DNA from 4 places in the Priestia sp. 40 genome. Region 3 is predicted to be linked to each of the others. Evidence: riboswitches for the same ligand, from Rfam matches in the RefSeq annotation. Region 3 holds a riboswitch; each other region holds the start of a gene.
What was found. A riboswitch is a leader RNA that binds a small molecule or an ion and turns the genes downstream of it on or off. The one in region 3 is predicted to bind cobalamin.
Positions count from the first base shown of each region.

Region 1: it holds a riboswitch for cobalamin, as region 3 does, so the genes downstream of both, ACO1DI_RS19375 (ABC transporter substrate-binding protein) here and nikA (nickel ABC transporter substrate-binding protein) in region 3, are expected to answer to the same signal.
Region 2: it holds a riboswitch for cobalamin, as region 3 does, so the genes downstream of both, metE (5-methyltetrahydropteroyltriglutamate--homocysteine S-methyltransferase) here and nikA (nickel ABC transporter substrate-binding protein) in region 3, are expected to answer to the same signal.
Region 4: it holds a riboswitch for cobalamin, as region 3 does, so the genes downstream of both, ACO1DI_RS21575 ((2Fe-2S) ferredoxin domain-containing protein) here and nikA (nickel ABC transporter substrate-binding protein) in region 3, are expected to answer to the same signal.

Region 1 covers NZ_JBMPZA010000016.1:187,628-190,730, forward strand. The annotation lists gene ACO1DI_RS19370 (adenosylcobinamide amidohydrolase) at 1-109, opposite strand, end outside; gene ACO1DI_RS19375 (ABC transporter substrate-binding protein) at 198-1,157, opposite strand; cobalamin riboswitch at 1,416-1,548, opposite strand; gene ACO1DI_RS19380 (thioredoxin family protein) at 1,639-1,953, opposite strand; gene ACO1DI_RS19385 (YpjP family protein) at 2,142-2,744, opposite strand.
Region 2 covers NZ_JBMPZA010000005.1:277,728-280,830, forward strand. The annotation lists gene metE (5-methyltetrahydropteroyltriglutamate--homocysteine S-methyltransferase) at 1-1,619, opposite strand, end outside; cobalamin riboswitch at 1,770-1,958, opposite strand; SAM riboswitch class I at 2,038-2,148, opposite strand; gene ACO1DI_RS02490 (hypothetical protein) at 2,228-2,479, opposite strand; gene ACO1DI_RS02495 (metallophosphoesterase family protein) at 2,779-3,103, opposite strand, start outside.
Region 3 covers NZ_JBMPZA010000015.1:448,305-451,407, forward strand. The annotation lists gene nikA (nickel ABC transporter substrate-binding protein) at 1-1,333, opposite strand, end outside; cobalamin riboswitch at 1,480-1,669, opposite strand; gene ftsZ (cell division protein FtsZ) at 1,672-2,676, opposite strand; gene ACO1DI_RS17175 (tautomerase family protein) at 3,036-3,103, opposite strand, start outside.
Region 4 covers NZ_JBMPZA010000019.1:8,778-11,880, reverse strand. The annotation lists gene cobJ (precorrin-3B C(17)-methyltransferase) at 1-1,331, opposite strand, end outside; gene ACO1DI_RS21575 ((2Fe-2S) ferredoxin domain-containing protein) at 1,345-1,725, opposite strand; cobalamin riboswitch at 1,826-2,005, opposite strand; cobalamin riboswitch at 2,124-2,302, opposite strand; gene ACO1DI_RS21570 (hypothetical protein) at 2,448-2,606, opposite strand; gene ACO1DI_RS21565 (M42 family metallopeptidase) at 2,959-3,103, opposite strand, start outside.

The sequences.
Region 1 (3,103 bases), on a different contig from region 3:
CTGAATAATAGTCTTTATGAACAAATCGATTGTAAAAGGTGTCCGTTTCCGTGATGCCTGTTCCTAAAACGCCTGAGCTGTATGTTTTATAAGACGTCTCGGTTTTCATGATTAAAAGCTCAGGCCGTTCTTCAATTTTAAGATGTGAAAAGGGACCAATCCCCTTTTCAATTCGAACTGGAATATGGTCCCTCTTTTTATTTATTGTACACCTCAGGGTATACTGCTTTTGCTAAGTCCTCTAAGCCATCTACAATACGAGGTCCTAAGCGGTTGATTTTGTTTTGATCAACCTTCTCGATGTTACCCTCTTTTACAGCAGTCATGCTGCTCCAAGCGGGACGCTTCATAATCTCATTTTTGTCTGCATCATACGTTGCGATAATAACGTCAGGGTTTAGCTTAACAACTTGCTCTTCAGAAAACTTAACCCAACCCTTTTCACTAGCAGCTACGTTATCAGCACCGATCATAGTAAGCATTTCGTTCATGAACGTACCTTTTCCTGTTGTATAAACCTCAGGAGCTCCTGATACCTCTATCCATACTTTTTTACGATCTTCTTTTGAAATCGTTTTTGCTTTTTTCTCAATTGAAACTACTTTTTCTTTCATGTCTTTAATTGTTTGATTAGCTTCTTTTGTTTTACCCGTTAATTTACCGATTTGCGTAATAGAATCATAAACCGTATCAAACGTTGTTGAATCTTTTACAACAAATACCGGAATACCCGCACTTTCAATTTGTTTAAATACTTCATCCGAAACGCCCATACTTGAAGCGTGTGCCAGGACTAAATCAGGATTTAAAGCGATAACTTTTTCTGCATTAACGTTCATATCTCCCACCTGCGCTTTTTTCTTTACGCTTTTAGGATAATCATCGTTGCTTGTGACACCGACTAATTCTTTTTCAAGGCCAAGGGCATATACAATCTCCGTATTACTTGGCATTAATGAAACAATTTTCTTAGGCTGTTTTTTCAACGTAATTTCTTTATCACGTGCGTCTTTTACCTTTACTGGAAACGCAGCTTGTGACGTTTGTGCTGTATCTTGCTTCGTTTTTTTATCACTGTTGCTTTGGCTGCCTGCACCGCATGCAGCAAGTACGATGACTAACAGTGCAATAATGGAATACGAAAGCCATTTTTTCATTTAAATACTCCCCCTATATATTGTTCATTGTGAATACGAAACCTCCACGTTAAAGAAAAAGCAAATGATCATGCAAAAAGCAGCGCTATCCCGTTTTTCCGCTTTGACTATGTATACTGCTCGCCGGCAGCTTCAAAATAAAAAAGCTTTACTTTCAATTGAAAGCAAAGCAGGTAACGTCAAGATAAGCAGGAAAAGAATCCGTTCACTATACTTGATATGTATGTTCATTACCCTGCTTCACCCTTCCTCGAAGGTTTCACAGCTAACAATAAGGCAGGTCTCCTGACTTACGCACAAAGCGCTTACAGTGGCGGGACCGCGCTGGTTTTTCACCAGACTTCCCTTTTCACTCAATCTTTAAATTGAGACCTTATTGCTTTACGATTATTCACTTGTCCTAGTATACCCCACTCATCGAAAAATGGAAATAGCCATTCTCATAAAAAAAGCTGCGAGAATGCTCTCGCAGCTTAGGGAATTAAAGAGTTGCTAAAAATTCACGGACCGCTTCAGGCGTTTTAGCATTTGCACTGTGCAGGTGCGCAATTTTTTCACCGTTTTTATATACAAGAAGAGACGGAATACCCATTACATTGTTTTCAGCAGAAAGTTCTTCAAACTCATCCTTGTCAATTTTAAACCATGCTTTATCTGTATTTTCGTCAACGATTTCATCAATGAACATATCCAAACGTTTGCAATCAGGACACCACGTTGTCGTAAAAATCCCAACGCTTAGTGTTTCGTTCTTAATTTGTTCGCGAAATTGTTTTTCTTCCGTAAATTGTTTCATTGTGTTACCTCCGGCATCTATTCGTTCCTTCTCACTATTCTATGGTAAGAAGTCTGACTTCATTATAAACGATTTTTTTATCGTTGTGCTAATGTTTCAGCTTATTTAGACCATAACGGTTTTAGACGTAAAAAAATGCTAGCTTAAAAAAGCTAACATTTCGAAATCGTAGAATGTTGTGTCTATTATCAGCTAAACCATTTAGGCGGCATGTTTCGGTTCCAATAAATTTTCCCTAAATCATAATGCTTTTGAAAATTATCTGCAGCTGCATGATAGTGAAAATTAAACCAGTATCCATCTTTTGGAGGATTTTCGCGCCGTACATGAAATCGTATTAAGTCCTGACCGGTTTCCCGGTCATATACATGGAAAATCTTTTCACCGTAGCCAGCAGCAGGGTGCTCGCTTATCTCGAGATTCTGAATTGACTGTTCACGTTCAGTGCCAATGTCGGTCAGCACTTCTTCAATTTTAGGTAACACTGCTTGACGAAATTCATCTTCAATGACAGGCCCAATTTTTGTTCCGAATTTTTCCACTGACTGTTTTTCAGCTGATTCCATTGCATACGTAACAAATGATGAAACGTCTTCATATTTTGGTTCTTCATATGGCAAATGAATATCTTCTATAACAGCTGTGACAGGAGTTGTTTCTCTTACATACCCTGCTTTATGTTGCTTGTCCGCTTTTGCATCATCAACGTATAAATATTCTGGTGGAGTGACAAGCCCAAATGTAAATACTGTAATAAATACAACTAGCATTCTTTTTATCCATCTAGGCATTCGTATCTTTCCTTTCTCATCTTTTCCCATATGGTCTTTTCATATCGTAAAATTCATTATCATAACTCACTAGGTATTGTAACATACTTATTAATTTTTTACCTATATTTGCTTATTCATTTATGCTGTCTACGGGCATTCGAAGACTTTTTAGTTAGCACCTTCCTTCTTCTGTTTGAGGTTGTCACACCGAGCGGAAACCTATACAAGATATTCCTTTTTTGCTGGATGCTTAAACACAAAAGTATTTTTATGTTCAAAAATATATCATACTTTTATGAACTTTAGATGAAATTCATAAAAAAAACTTCCAAAACTTTTTAATTCCTAAAAGGTTTTGGAAGTCTTTTCAATGAACG
Region 2 (3,103 bases), on a different contig from region 3:
ATCGTCATCGCCTGCTCGTACGATACATCTCCGTAAATGAGCGGCGGCTTTACGCAGCGAGAACCGTATGATTGCACCCAGCCAAACTTCGTAAACTGAAAGCCTCCTAATTTTTCACCGAAGTACTCAACCATGTCCGTACGCTCAAACTCTCCATGCACAAGGACATCTAAGCCGATGTCTTCTTGAATTTCAATCCATTTTTTGATTTCATCGTTAATGTACGCTTCATATGCTTCATCGCTTAACTCGCCTTTACGCCACTTTAGACGCTGTTGTCGCACTTCTTTTGTTTGCGGGAAGCTTCCAATTGTTGTCGTGGGAAGAAGCGGCAGTTGAAAAGCTTCTTGCTGAACGCGTTGACGTACGTCAAACCGCGCTTGGCGCTCAGCTTTATAGCTGTCCAGCTGCTTCAGCTCTTTTTGCACGTCTTGATGGTTTCGGAAAGATGATCCATTTAATGCTTGAATCGCCTGTTTACTTACGTTTATTTCTTCTTCTATTGCTTCTTTTCCTTGCTGCACCGCTTTTGTTAAAAGCGTGATTTCCTTTAGCTTTTCATCTGCAAAAGAGAGCGCATTTTTTAACACTGGCTCAATGGTTTCTTCATTTTTTACCGTGACAGGAACATGTAATAAACTCGATGAAGGCTGCAGAATCAAACGGTCTTTTGATACGGCTTCTTCAATTTCACTGATCGTTAAAAGCTGCTCGTCCAAATTTTCACGCCAAATGTTTCGTCCGTCAATCACTCCTGCTGCCAGCACTTTATCAGTCGGAAACCCATATTTATTAAGCGCAGTGAGATTTTCTCCTCGGTCATGTACAAAGTCTAAGCCAATTCCTTCAACAGGAAGAGACACAACTTCTTTGTAGTAATCAACGCTGTCAAAATACGTTTGCAAAATGACTTTTACATTCGGTGCCGCGTCATGCAGGACTTGATAGACTTCTTTGTACAGCGCCAGGTCTTCTTTTGATAGCGTTGTAGCTAAAACCGGCTCATCTATTTGTACCCACTCTACTCCTTCTGCCTGAAGCTCCGCTAAGATAGTTGCATAAAGAGGAATAAATTGTTCAACTACTTCTTTAAACTCACTTTCTTTATATCCTTTTGATAGCTTTACAAATGTTACCGGACCTAAAATAACGGGCTTTCCTTTGATATTTAGCTTTTGTTTTGCTTCTTTGTAAAATTGAAGCGGACGATTTTCTACGAGAGCCGGCTTACGTCCTTCTAGCTCTGGTACGATATAGTGATAATTGGTGTTAAACCATTTTGTCATCGTAGAGGCTACTGCACCTTTTGTTCCTCGCGCAATGTCAAAATACGTTTCAAGCGATACTGGTCCTCCCTCGTACTCAAAGCGCTTTGGCACCAAACCAAACATAACAGCTGTATCTAACACATGATCGTATAAGCTAAAATCGCCGACTGGAATCAATTCAATTCCTGCATCACGCTGTTTTTTCAGATGCCCTAGACGAAGAGCCTCCATTTCCTGCAGAAAGATATCTTTCTCTAGCTTTCCTGCCCAAAACTGCTCAAGCGCTTTTTTCCATTCTCGTTTTTCACCAATTCTTGGATAACCTACATTTGAACTTTTTACACTGCTCATTTTTTCCACTCCCTGTATATTTTTTTATCGATAAACTAAAAAATCTCTCTTTTCGAAATGAAAAGAGAGATGATACGCATACTTAACTAAAGTTGAGATAGCCTGTTTTTCTCAACACGTATTCCTCACTCCTCTCTATATCCCGTAGAGCTTAAGTGCATACAACAGGCAGGTCTCCTGACTTAGGTTCATCGCTTCCTATCCCTTCCCATTTCAACATGAAACAGTGGTTAATAAGTTGCTCCCCATTACAGTGGCGGGACCGCGCCGGCTTTTCACCGGTCTTCCCTTTTAAGCTGCGTACATTCGTTACACAGCACCTGATGCATTTCTATGAAATTGTTTATTCAAAACACCTTCACATAAAATAAAAAGCCTCTCTATCATGAATAGAGAGGCATAGTATCTATGAAATCCTCTCTTATTTTTCAAAGCTGTACGCTTTGCAGGATGTAGCACCTTTTTAACAAAATTGTTAAATGGTTGCCGGGCTTCACAGGGCCAGTCCCTCCGCCTCTCTCAATAAGAGTTTTAATTGTTTATAATGTTTTGAATTTAGAGTTATCTTAACACCTTACATTTACGTTGTCAAAAGAAATTTAAAAAAATCAGTTTTCAGGAGGTGCTGACGCTAATTTTTGCCTTAACAATTTGTAATCATCTTTTCGATGTGTTTCGATCAAGTCTTTTGCTCCTTGATGATACCCTGAAGAATAGATGTACTCTACCGCGGTTTCGATAAGCATTCTCTTTTCTTCCGCACACTCCCGATCCATTAAAGGGAACAGTCTACCTAAAAGGTCATTTAAATCTTCCTTAATAAAACGATTAAGTCCTTCTTGCATCTTTTCGTTTGCCATGATAGCTCCTCCATTTGCTGTGTATCTTCTAAGCCTCTATAAACAGGCAGTTCACTGTAAATTTTAAGATAAAGTTAAGTCATTAAACAGTATATCAAGTGAATGTTTTTCCTCAATTACATATGTAATACAAATATATGACAAATATAGAGAATATATCATCATTCACTATCTATTATAACGTTTGACTGAGCCTTCTGCTACAAGGTTTCTTTAAACATTATGCACAATCTTCCAAAAGCCTGCCTGTGAATCACAGGCAGGCTCTCCATTAAACATAACTTTCTATTCTCTTGTTTTTACAAACAACTTCTTCGAGGTCGTCCAAAATCCTTCCAAAGAAGAGGTCCTAAAATGTCGTACCGGCTAACAAAAAACTCCGTAAAATTATAATTATTTAAAATTAAAGGCGGCTCAAAATCAAGGGGAGCACCCGCGCCTCCTGACAATACAAAATCAGTGCCTCTTCCAAGCGTAAACGACCCGTTTCTGTTTTTTCTAATAAACTGCTCGTCATACGCATGCACGTGACTGACTAACACTTTTTTCACGCGGTGTTCTTGAATTAAATCAAAAAATTCTTGACTTTGAGGAGTCGTTACAGGAAACCCTTCAAGGTTTGTC
Region 3 (3,103 bases):
TTGTTAGTTTATCATCATTAATTCGGCTGGCATTTAAACCACCGCCCGGCAAATAGTTCGTACTCAAATAATAGCTGGCATCTCCTCTAGGTGCTGTGATAAGGCTATACAATGCTAAATCCCAATCGTCTTTTGCCATTAAATATTCATCGCTGTCCTCAACGAGATGAATCTTAATATTGATTCCTAACTCTTTCGCATTAGACTGTATAAGCTGCGCAATTAAAGGAAGTTCTGGCAAAGAACTGTATGTGACAAGAGAGAGCGATAATGGCTTTCCGTTTCTGATTGTTTTTCCGTTTTTGATTTGATAACCTGCTTTCTCTAAGTATCTTTTAGCAGATGCGATACCTCTTTGATCACTAGCTGTATTATCGGCAAACGGAAATTGGGGTAAAAATGGCCCTCGAGCCGCTGCCGCTTGATTGTTCATGATGCTGCTGACAACTTCTTTTCGGTTCAATAAGGCATCGATAGCTTTTCGTACATTTTCGTCTTCTAATGCGTCATTGGTTTGATTATAAAGCAATAAATGAGTGCGCACACTAGGTACTCCACTTACCTTAAAAGACGGATCTGTTTGTAAAGTGCCCAAGCTTTCTAAAGGCGGGCGATAAATAATGTCGGCTGTTCCAGATTGAAGAGCAGCAACTCGCGCATTAGCATCTTCGTTAAATGCAAAGATCGCGCTTTTCAACTTTACTTTTCCATTCCAATAATCCTTATACCTTTCTAATTTCACTTGATTTCCTTGATCAAAAGATAAGACGTGAAATGGACCTGTGCCAATGGGTTTCTTAGCTATATGAGAAGCATCAACGTCTATAATAGCTGTATTTGGATGCACTAATTCAGAAGGAAATTTAGGCATTTGCTCTTTTAATGTAATTGTGAGCGTATGACCATTCGCTTTCATTTCTTTGATTTTTAAAGCGTTTCCCATCGCATAGTTTTGAGTTATTGCTCTTTGAAGAGAAGACCTCACGGCATTTGCATCCAGCGCTTTTCCATTTTGAAACGTGATGTTCTTTTTTATCGTAAATGTCCACGTAAGACCGTTATCTTTTGTTTCCCACTTTTCAGCAAGCCAAGGCTTTATTTTTAAATCGTCGCTGATTTTGACAAGCGTCTCCCCCACTCCTGCACGGACTGCCGTATAATCATCATCGGTATGAGGATCAAGGGTTGCAGGGGTGAAATTAAATAAAAATGTAGCGCTTTTATTCGTTTTCTTTCCTTCTTTTATACTCATACTCTCTTCATGAGGCGTACAAGCAGTAAGACAAAGTAAAACAAAAATTAATATAGATACGAGCTTTTTATTATTTATCATTCATTTTTCCACCTTCTATTTTAATACACAAAAAAAAGCACTTCTAAAAAGAAGTGCTTGTCTTCACAACAAAATTAGATAAACATATCCCCTTGTTTATCCTATTTTTCATTCTGCCAAAACACCTCCCTATCCTCGTAGGTTATTGTGTGCTGTAATTTATGGCAGGTCTCCTGGCTTCAAGTCACTGCCTTATACCGCCTTCCCGTCTCTAAATAGACAGTGGCTTTTTGACATAAGGCTCCTTGTTACAGTGGCGGGACCGCTCCGGATTTGCACCGGATTCCCTTTTAAGGCAATTGAAAAACAATTGCCACCATAAAAGCTGGTTATTTAATTTAGTAGCGTGCTCTTGAAACTCTAGAAGTAGAAGCTGATGGTGAAATATCTTCATCATCAAATCCAGTCGCAATAACGGTTACCATCATTTCGTCCTTTAAATCTTCATTAATCACAGATCCAAAAATCATATTTAAGTCCTGATCAGAAGCGGACGTGACAATATCTGCTGCTTCCTGTACTTCGTAAAGACTTAGGCTGCTGCCGCTCGTAATGTTCAACAGCACGCCTCTTGCTCCATCAATCGATGCATCTAGCAGCGGACTAGAAATCGCTTTTTTCGCTGCTTCAATTGCCCGGTCTGATCCGGAAGCTCGTCCGATACCCATAAGCGCAAATCCTTGATTAGACATGATGGTTTTTACATCAGCAAAGTCAAGGTTAATCAGGCCTGGAACAGCAATTAAGTCTGAAATACCTTGAATACCTTGGCGAAGAACATTATCTGCTTCACGGAATGCTTCAAGCATAGGCGTCTTTTTATCAACAATTTCAAGCAAACGGTCGTTTGGAATGACAATAAGAGTATCTACTGATTCATTCATAGCAGTAATACCGCCTACTGCTTGCTTGGTACGTTTATTTCCTTCAAACTTGAACGGGCGAGTAACGACTCCAATTGTTAAAGCATTTAGTTCACGGGCAATTTGAGCAATAACCGGAGCTGCTCCAGTACCGGTTCCTCCGCCCATGCCAGCTGTTACGAATACCATGTCTGCACCTTGCAGCACTTCTTGAATTTGTTCTCTACTTTCTTCGGCTGCTTCTCTTCCTACTTCTGGATTAGCTCCTGCACCTAATCCTCGCGTTAATGCCGCACCAATCTGCATTTTCACATCTGCTTTAGATAAGTTAAGCGCCTGAGCATCCGTATTAACGGCGATAAATTCTACTCCTTGTACACCGTGTTCAATCATACGGTTAACGGTGTTATTTCCTCCACCGCCGACCCCAATTACTTTAATTCGCACTAGTGGCGATACATCTGCATCAAATCCAAACATTCTAAGTTCCTCCTCAATGATCAAAATTACTTTCTCTTCTTATCCGAAAAAACATGTGAAGAACCTTTTACTCCTATGTGTAACGCGTAACTGTTCTTTTGTTTTACAGATTTTGTACATTTCTCTTTTAACCTTTAAATCTTTACATCTTTATGTAAATTTATTGTTGTTCTAAAATTAGTACGCCGAACTCTTTTATGGCTTTTCCACTCAAAACGGCATATAAGCTTATTGTATCATTCATTTGACAGATGTCTGTATTTAATTTTGAGTAAGATGTGACTAAGAGAATAATATTTTTATAGGCAAAATGAGAAAAAGCCCTTAGAAATAAGGGCTTCTCTAAATAATAAACCGTTTTATAATTTCCCAGTTAAGAATTGAGCTTCTCCCATGCCAAAGCTCCAGTCAGCATTACCGTTCTCAA
Region 4 (3,103 bases), on a different contig from region 3:
TAACAGGCCATACCGCATCCATTAATACCAAGCTTCAGCTCTTTTGGCATGTCCATTCCGCCGAGGCGCTTTTGTAATTCTTCCGTATGTGGGATGGCGTCGCTTTTTTCTCCATCACAAAAATCACACGCTTTAATTGTAAACACGTCTCCGACCGGAGATAATAAAAAGGAAGCTGCTTGAAGTTTTTCAATGATCACATCTGGATGAGCCGTTGGAATTTGCAATTTAATTTGATGATCAGGCGTATACTCCATCGTACCTTTTTCACCAACAACTTCTGCTAGTGTTGTCATTTGAACGGGCGTAAACTTCTTATTCGCAAGCCCTGGACTAACCGCCACTTCAAAAATAGACTCTATTGGCTGATGTACGACCGGAGAAGTAGTTTCACCTAAAACTGCTTGAAGCGCTTCTTCTGCAAGAGCTCGTGAAGCTGTTTTTTCTTCTTTTTTATTCTGAACAGCTTCAATAGCTGAAGCCGTTTGCTGTACAGTCTCCTCTTGATCAAGAGCCCATGGTTCTGCTTCTTTTCGAAGTCGCTGATGCGGTCTTAGCGGCTGTTCCGTTTGATTGAGGGTATATTTCCGCTGATACCCTCGCGGTGTAATCATCAAATCGTCATAAAAGAACGTAGATGAATTCCCAACAACAACGGTAGTCAGCATACCTATTTCATGGTTTAACATATCTTTTAAGTTCGTCATTACGACTTCTTCACGGTCACGATAAGCGCTTTTCACAAGGCCAACAGGCGTATCAGGAGAACGGTACTTTAATAGAATCCTCTGCGCTTCCACAATTTGTCTTGTTCTTCTTCCGCTTTTCGGATTATAAAAGGCTACTACAAAATCTGCTTGTGCAGCTGCTTCAATTCTTTTTTCAATTAACTCCCAAGGTGTAAGATGATCACTCAAACTAATCGTACAGGCATCATGCATCACGGGCGCCCCAAGGAGAGATGCGCATGAATTAATAGCCGAAATGCCAGGAATTACTTCCAGCTCTACGCCCGTTTCTTTTTTCCATCCTTTTTCGATCAACACTTCATACACAAGGCCGGCCATTCCGTATACTCCTGCATCTCCGCTTGAAATGACCGCCACTGTTTTCCCCGCTTCAGCTTGCTTTACAGCTTCTTGTGCACGGCTTACTTCTTCGGTCATTCCTGTACTAATAATTTGTTGATTCGTTAACAGTCCTTGAATTAATTCCACATAGGTTTTATAACCAATGATCATATCACTTTCTTGAATGGCTTCTCTTGCTCGCTGTGTGATATGCTCAAAGCTTCCTGGACCGAATCCAATAACTAGTAGTTTACCTTTCATGCTAGCTCCTCCTTTATGCGTTACTTTTTACTTTGTCAATTCCTTCTATGGAGTCACTGTTTTCTGGAGAAACGAAACCATTTTGATCATATTCATAAATAAGCGATTCCTTTATACTGCAGCCCCCTGCTAAATGCTCTTCAACAATTCGATGAGCTACGTTTTCAGTGACCTGCTTGTACCAATCTCCTGAAGGGTACACGATAGCTACAGGAGCATCTTTGCATCTTCCGTTACAGCGCGTGCGGGTTGTATGAACCGCTTCATCTAGATTCAGTTCGGTCACTTTATTTCGAATAGCCTGCGTGGCTTCTTCTCCACCTTTTCTCATACAGCTGCTTCCATTACAAATCAATACGTGATGCTTTGTTGCATTCAAGTTCCAAGTCGTCACACTCATTCTCTCCTTTACTAAAAAAACGCCTCTATCAATGATAGAGGCGCAGAAAATTCAAACTAAGTTTTTGCACTTCCACCTATATCCCGTAGGGTAAGCTTCGCATTAGAAAAAGGCTGGTTTCCTGACTTCGATTCATTACTTGATTGCGCCTTCCCGAATACAGTGGCATATGCAATCAGCTCCTCTTCACAGTGGCGGGTACCGCGCTGGCTTCACACCAGACTTCCCATTTAACGCAATGTGGTCATTGCGCACCTTTTTTGCACGATATGTAGTTTTAGGATATGAGAAAAACCCGCTTCGCTAATATGCGAGCGGGTAAAACGTCAGAATAAGAGTGTACACGAATGCCACTTTAAGCCAACGTTTCCCTTCCCGCTCCCCGGAGAAATAGAAACTTCACAATAAAGACAGGTCTCCTGACTTGTGTATCATTCTACTTGAGAACCTTCCCGTGATTTTTTCACAGTGGTTATACTCGTTCGTCCACACTTACAGTTGCGGGGGCAGTACTGGTCTTACACCAGTTTCCCTATTAAGCCTTCTTGGCATCTTTACTGTTGCTGTTTGATATATATGAACCTTTTAAACTATCAGAATAATAGAAGTAACTACCATATCATAGCGTACATTTTTTTTTATTTCAACTCTATTCTTTTCGTAAGATACAAGAAGCTATAAAAAAACAAGAGCATAAAGTCAGCTCTTGTTTTTCATTATATAGCTACTAATGTTAAATGAGGATCATTATAATACACGACTTCTGAAAGAACTTTACAGCCATTTGTTTTTGCAAAAGCTTCTCTCGCCTGCGTTTCAGTTTCAAATTCAAACATTTTCATTTCTTTTCCAGCATACACCGTCAGTACCCACATGAAAAGATTCGCCTCCGATTATTGTAGTGATCGCTATATCCACATTATGACGAAAGCATTTCCTTTTGAAAACCCATTCTACAAAACTTGTCACAAGAAACTTTTAAAAATTTAAAAACATTTTAACTTCTGTAAATGAACAAAATGTACAAAAGGTTGAAGTAGTATTATACCTCTTTAAAAAAGGTGCTTTTTTACCAACTGTTGCTTCACCAGTAAAAAAATATATAGTATTTATTAAAAAAAGAAGCCGGACAGTCGGCTTCTTTTTTAGGAAAGGAAAGTACAGACATCACAGTCCCGTCCCGCTCTTTGTTCTGCATAAAAAATACACTAATTAAATATTCCTTTCTTAAAGCAGAACCATGTTTGACTGCACATAGTGGTGAAGAAGCTTATACGTATGGTTCAATGAATCTTGATGCGTTCTCTCAAACGCATGAGAAGAATCAATTCCTGGACCAATTAAGCCGTGTACGATGTCATGCCCCGCACGA